DNA from 3 places in the Heyndrickxia sp. NPDC080065 genome. Region 1 is predicted to be linked to each of the others. Evidence: predicted binding sites of a transcription regulator. Region 1 holds the regulator's gene; each other region holds the start of a gene.
The links. Region 1 encodes LexA, which represses DNA repair genes until DNA is damaged. Its sites were predicted from a motif close to CGAACATATGTTCG; they were not measured.

Region 1 (4,625 bases):
AATAATCAGCCTTTAGTTGTAAATCCTGTCGTTTAATGCAGTCTTTTTTTCTCTTGAACTTCACGTACTTTTTGCGGTGTTACATCATTCCCATTAGGATCTATAACACGTACTGTTTCAATCGTATTTTTCATAGACGAACGAAAACTCTCCAAATACTCCCGACGAAGACGAGATTGTTCCTTTGCTTCAGCTTCAGTTAATCCTTGATTTTTAGCCTTTTTTGACAAGGCATTAATTCTTGCTATTTTATCTTTAGAAAGCATACTGCTACTCCTTTTTGTGTAGAACTACAATATCTTAATTCCATTTTATTTAGGGTAATAATACTAGATCTAAAAGGAGTAATCAAGAAAAAAAGACTATTTACTCTTCTTCTTGTCGAATATATTCTTGATACCTTCTATGGACAGTAGCTTTTGAAACATCATATCCAAATCCCCTTAGAGTTGCGGCAATCTCTGAAAATGTTAGTTCATTTTCCCTTAATCTAATAATCTCTTCAATCGGCAGCTCTTTTCGTTCACGTCCACTCTCATTCCCGTGATCTTTAAGGTTATTTTCTGGCCTAAACCCTTTTTCAACAGCCCTTTTCATACCTCTTTTAATCTTCAAATTATGTAATTTTCGTTGATATTCCTCGACCATACTTACTATATTTAGCACCATCGAATCGGACTCTGATAGTTCTAATTCCCCTTGGTGAGAGATGCTGTACACTTGCACACCTTCTTTAAAAAGAAAGTGAAGAAGAGCTATTTTTGCATTTCCTCTTCCAAGTCTTGTTTCATCTTGAACTAAAACCGCCTCTATTTTCTCTCGTTTAATAATATCTAGCATACCCAATACCCCAGGGCGATCTAGATGATACCCGCTCGCTTGATCAAGTATAACTTCAACCACTTGCAAATTCCATTTATCAGCGATCTCTAATAATTCAGATTCCTGTCTTTCTAAAGAGGTTTCCTGCGTATGTTTTTTTGTACTAACGCGGCAATATATAATTGTTTTCATTCTTTATTTTTTCTCCAAATCTAATGCTAGTTGATTTTTATCGTTTAATTGACTCTTTACTTTTACTGGTATAACAATCTTTTCACCTGGTTTAATAATATCATTTCTCAAATGATTTTTTTCTGATACCCAATCTATAAATTCCTGAGAATTCATTGAATGCTCTTCCGAATAGATCTGGGCCAGTTTCCATAGTGATTGTCCTTCAGTTATGATTATTTCTTGATAAGAATTTGATTCATCCTTAGTAGATAGCAAAGTATATAAACCTATGAATAATGACAAAACTATTAACATAATAACATAAGAATATTTTTTCCATAAAATAAGCATTTTTCATCACCCTCGAATATATGTTCGTTTAATTGATTTTATTATAGTGCGAACACTTGTTTGAAGTCAACACTTTTTTTCGAACTTATGTTTGTATAGTTGGAAAGATAATGCTATAATGGAATCAAGCTAAAGAAAAGTTTAATAGTCGGGGTGTAAATAATGACAAAACTTTCAAAAAGACAACAGGATATCCTGGATTTTATTAAACAGGAAGTTAAATCTAAAGGATATCCGCCATCAGTTCGTGAAATTGGAGAAGCAGTTGGTCTTGCATCAAGTTCAACCGTACATGGGCACTTATCTCGTTTAGAAACTAAAGGATTAATACGGAGAGATCCTACTAAGCCACGTGCAATTGAAATACTTGACTTAGATTCAGAAAATATCCCTCAGCAAAATGTTGTAAACGTTCCTTTACTCGGAAAAGTAACTGCAGGATTACCTATTACGGCTATCGAAAATATTGAAGAGTTTTTTCCTCTTCCAGAACAGCTTGCCCCTGCTGACGAAAACATTTTTATGTTAGAAATTGTCGGTGAAAGTATGATTGAGGCAGGTATTTTAGATGGAGACTATGTTATTGTTCGACAACAGCAAACCGCTATAAATGGCGATATTGTTGTTGCTATGACAGAGGACGATGAAGCAACAGTAAAGAGATTTTTTAAAGAGAAAAACTATTTCCGTCTACAACCCGAAAATTCCACAATGGCTCCTATTATTTTAAATAATGTAACAATTCTAGGGAAAGTAATCGGGCTATATCGGCAGTTGGTGCATTAATTGTAAAAACATCCATAATAATCGTTTTCAAGTATGAAACGATTATTATGGATGTTTTTTTGGACTTCAGCAACTTTAACGTAACCATATATCAATTTTTGTCAGATAGGTTGTTTCTTTCTTTTAAAAGATCACGTATTTCCCCTAATAATTTTTCTTCATTTGATAAAGTCGGTTCTGGTTCAACTGTCTCTTCTTTTTTCTTAAAACGTTCAAAGAAACGAATAAATAAAAAGATTGAAAAGGAGATAATTAAAAAGTCAACGACATTTTGAATAAACTGTCCATATTTAATTTTTGCAATATGAAGATCAGTAAAATCAAACCCTCCTAAAAGTGTACCTAAAATCGGCATAACAATATCTCCAACTAAAGAAGACACAATCTTCCCAAATGCAGCTCCAATGATTACCCCGATAGCTAAATCCATAACATTGCCTTTTAAGGCGAACTTTTTAAAATCATTTAACATAAAATAGACTCCCCCTTAAACTATATTATTGAATAATTACCCAAGAATAAATTTCGTTTTTAGTATGATTTTATAAGGGCATATGTATTAAATAATATTTTATATTACTTTTTTACACAAGACTTCTTTTTCATTTGTATAGATGACAAAATAGATTTTTAAATTATTATTTTTCCATCAGTATAAATTTTTTAATAATCTGAATAAGTTGTTCTGTTATACTAAAGTCACTACTTATAACCCCTGGAGGTGCCACATGTTATGATACCAAGAATCACAGTACTTACAATAGGTGTTGACGACTTAGAAAGATCATTGAAATTCTATCGTGATGGTTTACAACTACATACTGAAGGCATAGTTGGTAAAGAATTTGAGCATGGTGCTGTTGCTTTTTTTGATTTACATAACGGCTTGAAGCTAGCAATTTGGAACCGAAAAAGCATTGCCCACGATACAAAGCTTGATCAAAGTGCTCCAAGTCCTACTGAATTTCCTATCGGTCATAATGTATTTAGTAAAGATGAAGTTGATAGCATTATGGAACAGGCAAAGAATGCTGGGGCTATTATTACCGTTCCAGCACATGACACTTTTTGGGGTGGGTATTCTGGTTACTTCCAAGATCCAGATGGTCACCTGTGGGAAGTTGTATGGAATCCGCAATGGGATGACTTTGAATAATTATTACTAGTGGCACTGGTTATATTGTTTTTCGGTAGCTCCCAAAACTGTTGCTTCCCCCACCGGAACAAAAGACGGAATTCGTTTATACCTGGGCTACGAATTACTGAATAGCTTTACCTTATGAACACAAATAAAAACCACTAATATAGTGGTTTTTGGGCAAGTAATCAATGAGTATGAACAATGAACTTTGGTTCGTAATCACTAATAACTTCAAATACACCATCATTATATAAAAATAAATGATGTTCTACATTTGGAATGTCATTACTATCCAACCAATCATGCCACACTAGAGGATATTGAGGAATTTCAAAAACTGCTGGAAGAAAGAAAAGAACAATTATTACAATCTGCCCCTATTGAAAAATAGGGGCTTTTTACTTGGAAGGCAAACAAAGGGTGCAATATTAATATTTGTACAATGATGTTAAAATATTCTATTTGGCCCTTAATTTTTGTCCTACATAGATAAGATCTGGATCCTTAAGCTTATTCCAATATACGATCTGCTTAATAGAAGTACCATACTGTTTAGCAAGTGCTGATACAGTATCTCCTTTAACTACTGTATGATATTTTGTTGATCTAATCCTTACTTACTTGCATAAGGCTTATCTTTCTTACTAAAACACCATTAGATCTGACATACCTCACAGTATTTCCCTAGATTAGGCTTCCCGAGCTAGTGCAGTCTCCTTGTGGGTGAATTTTCATCATCTGGGATTCATTTTCATTATCCTCTTCCAGCAGTTTCACCGAAATGGCGTCTCAGTCAGATAAGAAAGAGTCAACACTCTATGCCACTGCAAGTCGCACAAAAAGCACCCACAAAGGATGCGTTAATTAAGATAATTTTATATACTTACGTTTTTTTCTCACCGCTACTATAAAACCTGGAAATAGTACTGACATCACCAAGAAATTCAATAAGATTTTCTTAAGTTTTGAGGATTGTTTTCTAACTATAATCATACTTCCTTCCTCCTTCTAGTTTGAAATTTCTTACTTTGTAATTTATGAAAAAGAAGGATGGTTTGTACAATTCATTTACCTTAAGGCTTTTATGCATTTTTAAGTCATTAGTATAAATGACTAACTTAATTGTTCTGCCATAATATCATCTTGTAATTGATTTCTTATGTATTCTTCTATTACCTTTTTGTTTCATCTAACCGTGTCCACATAATATCCTGTATACCAAAATTTCCGATTTCAATATCGATTACTTCAAATTTTCATGACGGTCAAATATCATTAAGCTGCTTTTCCTTTTAAATATCCTACAAATTAAGACGCAGGAAGCTTTTTAGAACCCTAGGCCTAGCCTAGG
Region 2 (4,625 bases), on a different contig from region 1:
GTTCTCTGAGCCCCATTAGTTTTGGTCTGCGATTATGTATCGCTACCATGTTAAAATTATACGCAATTTGTAAATCGGTATTTTTAAACAAGAAGTTTAAGACACCTTCTGCGTTTGCTTCTTTTTTTAATTCAATAACGATACGAAGCCCTGTTCGGTCGGTTTCATCACGAACTTCTGATATTCCTTCAACTTTACGGTCTAATCGTAATTCATCAATCTTCTTAACCATGTTTGCTTTATTGACTTCATAAGGGATTTCAGTGATTACGATTTGCTGTCTGCCGCCACGGATGTCCTCGATTTCTGTTTTTCCTCGGACAACCATTTTACCTTTACCTGATTCATAGGCTTTTTTAATGCCATCAATTCCTTGTATGATTCCACCTGTAGGAAAATCAGGTCCTTTAATAACTTCCATTAGTTCATCTACAGTGCATTCTGGTTTTTCGATACGCATAATAGTCCCATCAATGATTTCACCTAAATGATGAGGAGGAATATCGGTTGCATAACCAGCTGAAATTCCTGTTGAACCATTGATTAAAAGATTTGGAAATCTAGCTGGCAATACAGTCGGTTCTTTTGATGTATCATCAAAATTCGGGATAAAATCTACAGTATTCTTATCGATATCTTGTAATAATTCAGAAGCTATTGCGGATAATCTAGCTTCTGTGTAACGCATGGCAGCAGCAGGGTCTCCATCAATACTTCCGTTATTCCCATGCATTTCAACAAGAACATTTCTTACTTTCCAATCTTGACTCATACGAACCATAGCATCATAAACGGATGTGTCACCATGAGGGTGATAATTACCGATTACATTACCGACCGTTTTTGCTGATTTTCGAAATCCTTTATCAGCTGTGTTTCCTTCTACGTGCATAGCAAATAATATACGACGTTGCACAGGCTTTAAACCATCACGTGCATCGGGAAGTGCACGATCTTGAATTATATATTTACTATATCTTCCGAACCGATCACCTAAAACCTCTTCAAGGGGCAGATCTTGGAATTTCTCTAACATTGACATTAATCCTCTTCCCCTCCATCAACTAATATGTTTTCGTTCTCTAAAATGCTTTGATCTTCTTCAAGTCCAAAAGCGACATTGTTTTCTATCCACTTTCTTCTTGGTTCTACTTTATCACCCATTAATGTCGTTACACGTCGTTCTGCCCGAGCTGCATCATCAATTCGAACACGTATTAATGTTCTGGATTCCGGATTCATCGTTGTGTCCCATAATTGATCCGCATTCATTTCACCAAGACCTTTATAGCGCTGCAGAATATAACCTTTTCCAACCTTTTTGGTTACACCATTTAATTCGTCATCTGTCCAAGCATATTCAATTACTTCTTTTTTTCCAGTACCTTTACTTACTTTATATAACGGCGGTAAAGCGATATATACTTTACTAGCTTCTAAAAGAGGCCTCATATATCGATAAAAGAAAGTTAGTAATAAAACTTGAATATGCGCACCATCTGTATCTGCATCTGTCATGATAATGACTTTGTCATAATTCACATCATCTATATTAAAATCTGGGCCAACACCAGCACCAATCGTATGAATAATCGTATTAATTTCTTCGTTTTTAAAAATATCTTGAAGTTTTGCTTTCTCTGTGTTAATTACTTTACCGCGAAGAGGAAGTACCGCTTGGAACCTTCGATCTCGTCCTTGTTTAGCAGAGCCTCCTGCAGAATCACCTTCCACAAGATAAAGTTCATTCTTCTGTGGATTACGAGATTGTGCAGGTGTCAATTTTCCTGATAGTAAGCTTTCTGATTTTTTTCGTTTTTTTCCACTTCGGGCTTCTTCACGTGCCTTGCGAGCCGCTTCCCTTGCTTGTGCGGCCTTTATCGACTTTTTAATTAAAAGGTTACTGGATTCGGGATTTTCCTCAAGGAAATAGGCTAGATGTTCAGAAATCACAGCATCTACTGCGGATCTTGCTTCACTCGTACCAAGTTTTCCTTTTGTTTGTCCTTCAAATTGCAGCAATTCTTCAGGAATACGAACAGAAACAATCGCTGATAGTCCTTCACGGATATCTGTTCCTTCTAAATTCTTATCCCTTTCTTTTAACAGATTTACTTTACGTGCATATTCATTGATTACTCGGGTCATCGCGCTTTTGGCACCTACTTCATGGGTACCACCATCTTTTGTCCGAACATTATTAACAAAAGATAGCATGTTCTCAGAAAAGCCATCGTTAAATTGGAAGGCATATTCGACTTCTATATTGCTTGCTTCTCCTTCAATGAATACTACGGGATGAAGGACATCCTTGCCTTCATTTAAATACTCTACAAAGGCTTCTATTCCATTCTCATAATGAAATACATCTTTTTGATCGAATCTTTCATCAATAATCTCAATTTTTAACCCTTTTAGTAAAAAAGCAGATTCTCTCAAACGTTCACATAAAATATCGTAATTGTAAGTAATTGTGCTGAAAATAGTTGGATCAGGTTTAAAATGAATGAGTGTACCTGTTTGATTGGATTTACCGATTTTTTCAAGTGTTGTATCGGGTTTACCGCCATCCTTAAATTTTTGCTGGTACACAAATCCATCACGTTTAATCGTAACGACGAGCCATTCAGATAAAGCGTTGACGACGGAAGCACCAACACCATGCAAACCACCACTCGTTTTATATCCGCCTTGACCGAATTTTCCGCCGGCATGTAATACTGTGAAAATGACTTCTGTGGTGGGCTTGCCTAATTTATGCATACCCGTTGGCATTCCACGACCTTTATCCTGAACACTAATACTGTTATCTTTATGTATTTTAACGATAATATGATCTCCGTTTCCTGCCAATGCTTCATCAACGGAGTTATCTACAATTTCATATACTAGATGATGTAAGCCGCGAGCATCAGTTGAGCCAATGTACATCCCAGGACGTTTGCGTACAGCCTCAAGGCCCTCTAATACCTGTATTGCATCATCATTATATTCTATCAAGTTTTGTTTCTTTGCCACAAAAATTCCCCTTTCAATAACGCTGCTCTCTCTATTTATACCTTTATTGAAAAGTACATAAGACGAATAAATTTGTTTTACATTAATAAAAAACAAACAAATGTTCTTAGTTTATTATATCATTTTCCGAACGAACATCTAACAACTATTTTAACGATAAATTTATTTTTAGCAAATTCTTTTTAGAAATAGGTTATAGCAAGTCTTGCTTGCTTTAGTTCATACAGGATAAAAAAGCAAGCGTAAAAAATGATACGCTTGCTGATAAAAAGAAGATTATTTTGTTAAAGCATGCTCTACTTTAATACAGCGATTCATAATTACGGTCTTTCCTTTTTCTTTTAAGTACTGATAGGCTTCTTCATTTTCAACGCCAAGCTGTGCCCAAAATACATCTGCATTCATTTCAGCAAATTCTTTCGCAAGTTCTGGCAGGTATTCAGATCGTCTAAAGATATTGACAATGTCAACATGCTCTTTGATATCTTTTAATGATGCTACCGCTTTTGCCCCTAGTACTTCATCAACAGATGGATTCACAGGGATGATTTCATAACCTGCCTTTTGCATCGCTTCTGAAACCATATAGGAGGTACGTTCTGGATTGGCACTTAATCCTACTACAGCTACTCTCTTTGCCTTTTTTAATATTTTTCCAATCTCATCTCTGCTAGGATTCTCAATTGGCATAAAAAAACCTCCTGTCCAAAATAAAATTCTATAATTATCGTACTTTATTGCCTGCATAACTGCAAACCTTAGTCTAGTGAATCTGTTTCTTTCTCCACCGTAAATATTGCTCAGTTATGACTGCAGCGATTGTTCCGAGAATCAGTCCATTATTGATGATAGATGCAATTACTACTGGAAGACCTACTGTTGCTTCTGCTGGAAGAAACATGACTCCAACACCAATTAAAAAACCTAAACCTGCTGAAGTATAAGTAATTTGTCGATCATTTGATTTTTCGATTTCAGAAAGTGCCAATCCAACCATTTTTGTAAAGATAACAAATGTAACCGCGTATCCCACCGGTGCAGGTAAAGCACTCATAATATTCATTATTGGAGGAAGAAGGGAAATAATTGTGACAATTAGACTACCTAAAATAAATGGTTTTATTGATTTAATTCCTGTTTGTGTGACAAATCCTGCGGCACCAGAAATAGGAACCGAACCAATGCTTGAGAAAATTCCTCCAGTAATTTGATTAATCCCAGAAATAAAGCCTGCTTGTCGATAACGTACTGGAATATTTTTGTCTTTGTTTAATACTTCCTCCATCACCCGTATGGATGCGATCATATTGGTTACTAATAATATTGTAATAAAGAAGGAGGTAACGATGATTCCTGAATCTAGCTTTGGAACATCAAAAGAAAGTATTTCGGGAAACGATATCCATGAATGACTTTTTGGAACCTCTGGAGCAATCCCAAAAATAATAAATAAGATCCACCCAATAATCATGCCAAACATAATGGAAAATTGTTTGATCCATTGTATTCGCACTTGACCTAAGTAAAAGGATAGCAGAATGATAACAAAGCATAGTACAGCGGTTTTAGGCTGAATATGGTGAATGCCATTTGTTAACCCAAGCATC
Region 3 (4,625 bases), on a different contig from region 1:
TAGGTATCTTCCTTTGCCCAACCCCGAAGCATTTTCACATGCTCCGGCAGCATTAATGAATTCCATTTAATTCTACCGCGATCACGGATCATCTTGATCCCCTCCATTTTGATGATTATGCTTTATGCCCGCCTACTAATGCAGCGCGTTTTCTTGCAGTACCTGCTTCTGTATAGGAAATCGCTCTAAGCAGTGCACCCGCTCCATATCGGTCGCGAATCAGATCCACGACAAAGCCTAGCTCATGTTGTTTCACCCGATTTGGTTCAAATAAACTAAGCTGCAAGATGTTATCGTCTACAAGATTGGAGACAGCAATTGAAATTTGCCGAACGTTTTTTCCCGTATAATGAATATGAAATAGCTTTAAACAAACCTGATACAATTTCATCGTCACATTTGTCGGTTCATCAATCGTGTGTGAACGATAGAATCCCCCACCAAAGTCGGAATCACTATAACCAATACCTAAACTAATCGTTCTTCCTGCCTTCCCATGGGAACGAGTTCGGCGCGCTACTTCTTCACACATTTCTAATATGACATGTTTAATTTCATGTTCTTCTTTGTAATCACGCAATAAAATTTGGCTTTTTCCAAAGCTGACTTGCCCTTCCATAATGGGCGCACCCATTTCAGATAGATCGACACCCCAGGCATGATAATAAAGCTGATTTCCCATAATTCCAAAGGTTGATTCCAGTTTTTCTAAATCATACCGAGCGAGCTGTCCAACTGAAAAAATCCCCATACGATTCAATCGTTTCTCAAGACGTTTCCCAATTCCCCACATTTCTCTTAGGGGTGAAATCGGCCATAGCTTCCCGGGAACATCTTCATATGTCCATTCGGCAATTCCCTTCTTCTTTGCTTCAAGATCGAGGCATAGCTTAGCCATCAGCATATTAGGACCAATGCCGATTGCACATGGAAGCTGGAACTCCCGATTAAGCTCATCCTTGATTTGAGCGGCGATGGTATGGGCATCCCCCCAAAGGTGATCTGCTTTATCTATTTTAATAAAGCTTTCATCGACACTGTACACATGAATTGCTTCCTTTGGTACATATCGGTTAAACAAACGGGTAATTTCGGTTGCAATGCGCAAATATGTTGCCATTTTAGCCTCGACAATCTCAATGCGATCATCCTTTGGGATTTCAAATAATCGTGATCCTGTTTTAATCCCAAATTCCTTTTTTAACTTTGGAGAAGCCGCAAGAACAACACTTCCTTGCTGCTCCTTATTCCCTACGACCGCCAAGTAGCACTCTAACGGGTCATATCCTTCCATTACAGCTGAGCAGCTAGCATAAAAGCTTTTCATATCTACGCATAAAATCTTATGATGTGGCAATGTGCTGTAATCAACCGTCATGCTTTTCACCCTTTTTTAAAATGAATCATTTCCTCCTAACCAAAAACGAACTAACGTTCTTATTATATGTATTATTGTATGCGAATATACGTTCCTATTCAATCATCATTTTTTGGAAACTAGTGAAAAAAGTCCTGATGAAATACAATCATTCATGCCTAAAAAAGTATAATAATAAGGAAAAAGTTTGTAACAAAAGGGAGAACCTATGGATAAAAAATTTATTTTCAAGTTAATAAATCAATGTTTCAAACAATATCATTATGAAATGCAGACCTACGAAATCAACGAAGAAGATTATGAAGCATTATATAAGGAAATTTTGGAGGAAAAACAAAAGGATCCGGATACTGGATTGCATGATTTAGTTAATGATGTAGTTTACGCCTATTTAACGCAAAATTAATCACTTAATAGTAAAAAGCCTGCAAGTGCAGGCTTATTTTATGCGGATTTTTACATCTCCATGAATATAGGCTGGATAATCAGTGAGCTTTAGTGTAATCGGTTTTCTCGATACTGAATCGTTTATAGAATAAGGAAAACCTATTGTAGTACCACTTTTCGTGGAACCGCTCCACATGTATGATGATATTTCATGTAACTTCCCTGCGGAATCCGTATAACTGTTCTCAAACATTTGGTAATAAATTTCCTCGCTTAAATAAAAACCTAAATTATTCCCATATAATGCACCGGATTTTACTTTATATAATTTCCCATCCTTTGGTGCCTTAATAATTGTTTCTTTCGCGGGATCGACCACAACATTTACTTCGTCTCTATCCAATGCCCTAATCTTATTAAAAACTAAATAAAGCTTCTTCGGTTTTTCAAAGTAATTACTTTGTAAATAATAAGTTTTTTCGTTGTCACCCCAACGAGCAACTAATCCATTTTGAATTTTCGACCATTCCTCACCATGTTCATCGACAAGGCGAAGATCTTCTATATCAAAAATTTCCTTTGAATTTTGAGCAGGGAATTTCACGTTGATTCCAACCTTTGTTGGTGAAAACGTGACATGATCAATAAAAATTTGCTGATCCTCAACAGTAACAGTTTTTTGCATTTGAATCGTTTTTTTCTTGCTAATTTTACTTCGATCAATGGAAAAAGGGATTCTCCATTCTGAGGAAAAACCTGCTAATTTCATAACTAAAGTTAGCTTTTCATCGGAAATTGAGTTAGCAAAATCAACTGTATTTTCAACTAACTTTGTTCTACCTTTTTTCACTACGGCATCTTCATGACAACAAGAATAAGATATTTCGTTTAACTCTTCTCCATTTTCTTTCTCTAGATGGATACTTTTTGATGAAATAGGCTTCGAGGGCTTTTTATTTGTTTCAAAATAATAAAACATGACCATTTGCTCTTCATCGACAATAATCGAATCCAAGACTATTTTCATTCCTTCATGCTCATCTGATTGATTAATTTTTTGAACATATTCATTCCCGACTGCAGCCAATAATCCCTTATCATCGCGTATTAACTCAACAATAGACTCCATTCCTGGAATTTTAACAATATATGAAGCGAATGTGTCCGATACCCGAATAGAACCAAGAAAAAGAATAACTATAGCAGCTGCTGCAATCAGTGTTTTTATCCAAAAAGAACTGTGCTTTTTTTGTCGGTGTGCTTTCTGTATTCCGGTAAAAATTGCTTGATCTAATCGATTTTCTGGGATGGATATATCATCAAAATCCTTTTTCACACCTTGCAGCCTCTCTTCCTCCTTTTCAAACATGCTGTTCTCCTCCTTCCTCTTCTAATTGAAGCTTTAAACGTTGAAGACCTTTATAAAGCCAAGTTTTTACCGTTCCTTCAGGGTAATTTAAAAGACTCGCTATATCAGAAATTTTCATATCATGAAAGTATTTTAAAATGATCACGTTTCGTAACTTTTCATCCAATTGACCGATCGCCTCATGAAGCTCAGTATTCAAAATATCTTCTTTCCCGCCTGCAATAACCGACATATCTTCGTATTGAATGATTCGGTTACGCTTTTTCAGTTCATCATTACAATAATTGATTAAAATCCGAATTAACCATGTTGAAAAAAACTGTGGATTTTTCAATTTTTTAATCGATTTAAAGCTGCGACAGGACGTTTCTTGAATAGCTTCAAGAGCTGCATCTTCGTTTTTCATATAAGATACAGCGATCCTATAAAGCTGAGCTTTATGCTCCGATATTAATTGATAAAAGGCATTGGTATCGCCTTTTTGAGCTTTCTTAACTAGTGAAATATGATCCATCTCCTTCCCCCTTTCATGAATTAGACCTGTTACCCTTTCGAAAAGTTTTAGTTTTTAAAAAATTCATGCAAAAAAACCTCCCCTATCCACTTTTTTTAGGGAGGTCTGTTTTACTTCTTGTAAAAAGCTTTTCTTCCGATCCTTTCAACCATTCGGGGAAATAATGAATAAATGGTACTGCCAGCATTCATCCAATAAGGCGCATTGATTTCCCTTCGCTTTGTAAACATACATTCAACAATCTTCCTGGCTAATTTTTCAGGATTCAACATGAATTTTTCAATACTTTTAACATATGTCCCTGATTTATCGGCCATTTCAAAAAAATTCGTTGCAATTGGACCAGGGTTGACCGTAGTCAAAAAGACATGATAAGGAACGAGTTCCATTCTTACACTATTGGAATAGCCAATAACTGCATGCTTGGTTGCCGCATATACGCTTGATTTTGGTGTGGCCATTTTCCCAGCTTGTGAAGCAATGTTGATAATGTGGCCTGATTTTTTATCTCTCATAAAAGGTAATACTTCTTTCGTACAGGCCATTAATCCAACCACATTAACATCAAACATTCCCTTAATATCTGTAATAGTTGCATCGTGAGCCTCTTCAAAAACTCCATATCCTGCATTATTGACTAAAACATCAATCGTTCCAAACTCTTCTCTTATTTTTTGAAAGACAGCTGGGATTTGCTCATGCTTGGACACATCAAGAAACTGGATCCCACATCGGACAGAATGTTTTTTTTCAATATCCGCCTTCATGACTTTTAATTTTTCCACATTTCGAGCAAGTAATATGACACTGGCTTTATTTTCTGCACAAGCATAGGCAATCTGTTCACCAAGCCCTCCTGATGCACCAGTTATCACAACCGTCTTATTTTGAAGTCGGTGATTCATTATCACATTCACTCCTTTGAGGTAGATCTTCAGCTAATTTACCGAATAATGTACTTTATTCCCCCATCATTT

Region 2: a site for LexA is predicted at 3,112-3,125, ahead of parE (DNA topoisomerase IV subunit B). Genes of this name have one in related genera too.
Region 3: a site for LexA is predicted at 1,460-1,473, ahead of ACQKP0_RS07655 (DNA polymerase thumb domain-containing protein). Genes of this name have one in related genera too.

Annotation. Positions count from the first base shown of each region.
Region 1 covers NZ_JBNNWS010000004.1:64,276-68,900, forward strand. Annotated here, with positions in the region: gene ACQKP0_RS05340 (DUF896 domain-containing protein) at 33-266, opposite strand; gene ACQKP0_RS05345 (YneB family resolvase-like protein) at 367-1,014, opposite strand; gene yneA (cell division suppressor protein YneA) at 1,018-1,347, opposite strand; gene lexA (transcriptional repressor LexA) at 1,510-2,133, shown strand; gene mscL (large-conductance mechanosensitive channel protein MscL) at 2,225-2,605, opposite strand; gene ACQKP0_RS05365 (VOC family protein) at 2,867-3,289, shown strand; gene ACQKP0_RS05370 (hypothetical protein) at 3,460-3,585, opposite strand; partial or broken gene ACQKP0_RS05375 (transposase) at 4,388-4,582, opposite strand.
Region 2 covers NZ_JBNNWS010000011.1:93,231-97,855, reverse strand. Annotated here, with positions in the region: gene parC (DNA topoisomerase IV subunit A) at 1-1,042, opposite strand, end outside; gene parE (DNA topoisomerase IV subunit B) at 1,042-3,018, opposite strand; gene ACQKP0_RS14790 (CoA-binding protein) at 3,295-3,708, opposite strand; gene ACQKP0_RS14785 (purine/pyrimidine permease) at 3,782-4,625, opposite strand, start outside.
Region 3 covers NZ_JBNNWS010000005.1:197,926-202,550, forward strand. Annotated here, with positions in the region: gene ACQKP0_RS07650 (YolD-like family protein) at 1-92, opposite strand, end outside; gene ACQKP0_RS07655 (DNA polymerase thumb domain-containing protein) at 116-1,378, opposite strand; gene ACQKP0_RS07660 (YqzH family protein) at 1,587-1,784, shown strand; gene ACQKP0_RS07665 (DUF4179 domain-containing protein) at 1,818-3,134, opposite strand; gene ACQKP0_RS07670 (sigma-70 family RNA polymerase sigma factor) at 3,127-3,648, opposite strand; gene ACQKP0_RS07675 (SDR family NAD(P)-dependent oxidoreductase) at 3,759-4,553, opposite strand; gene ACQKP0_RS07680 (MBL fold metallo-hydrolase) at 4,620-4,625, opposite strand, start outside.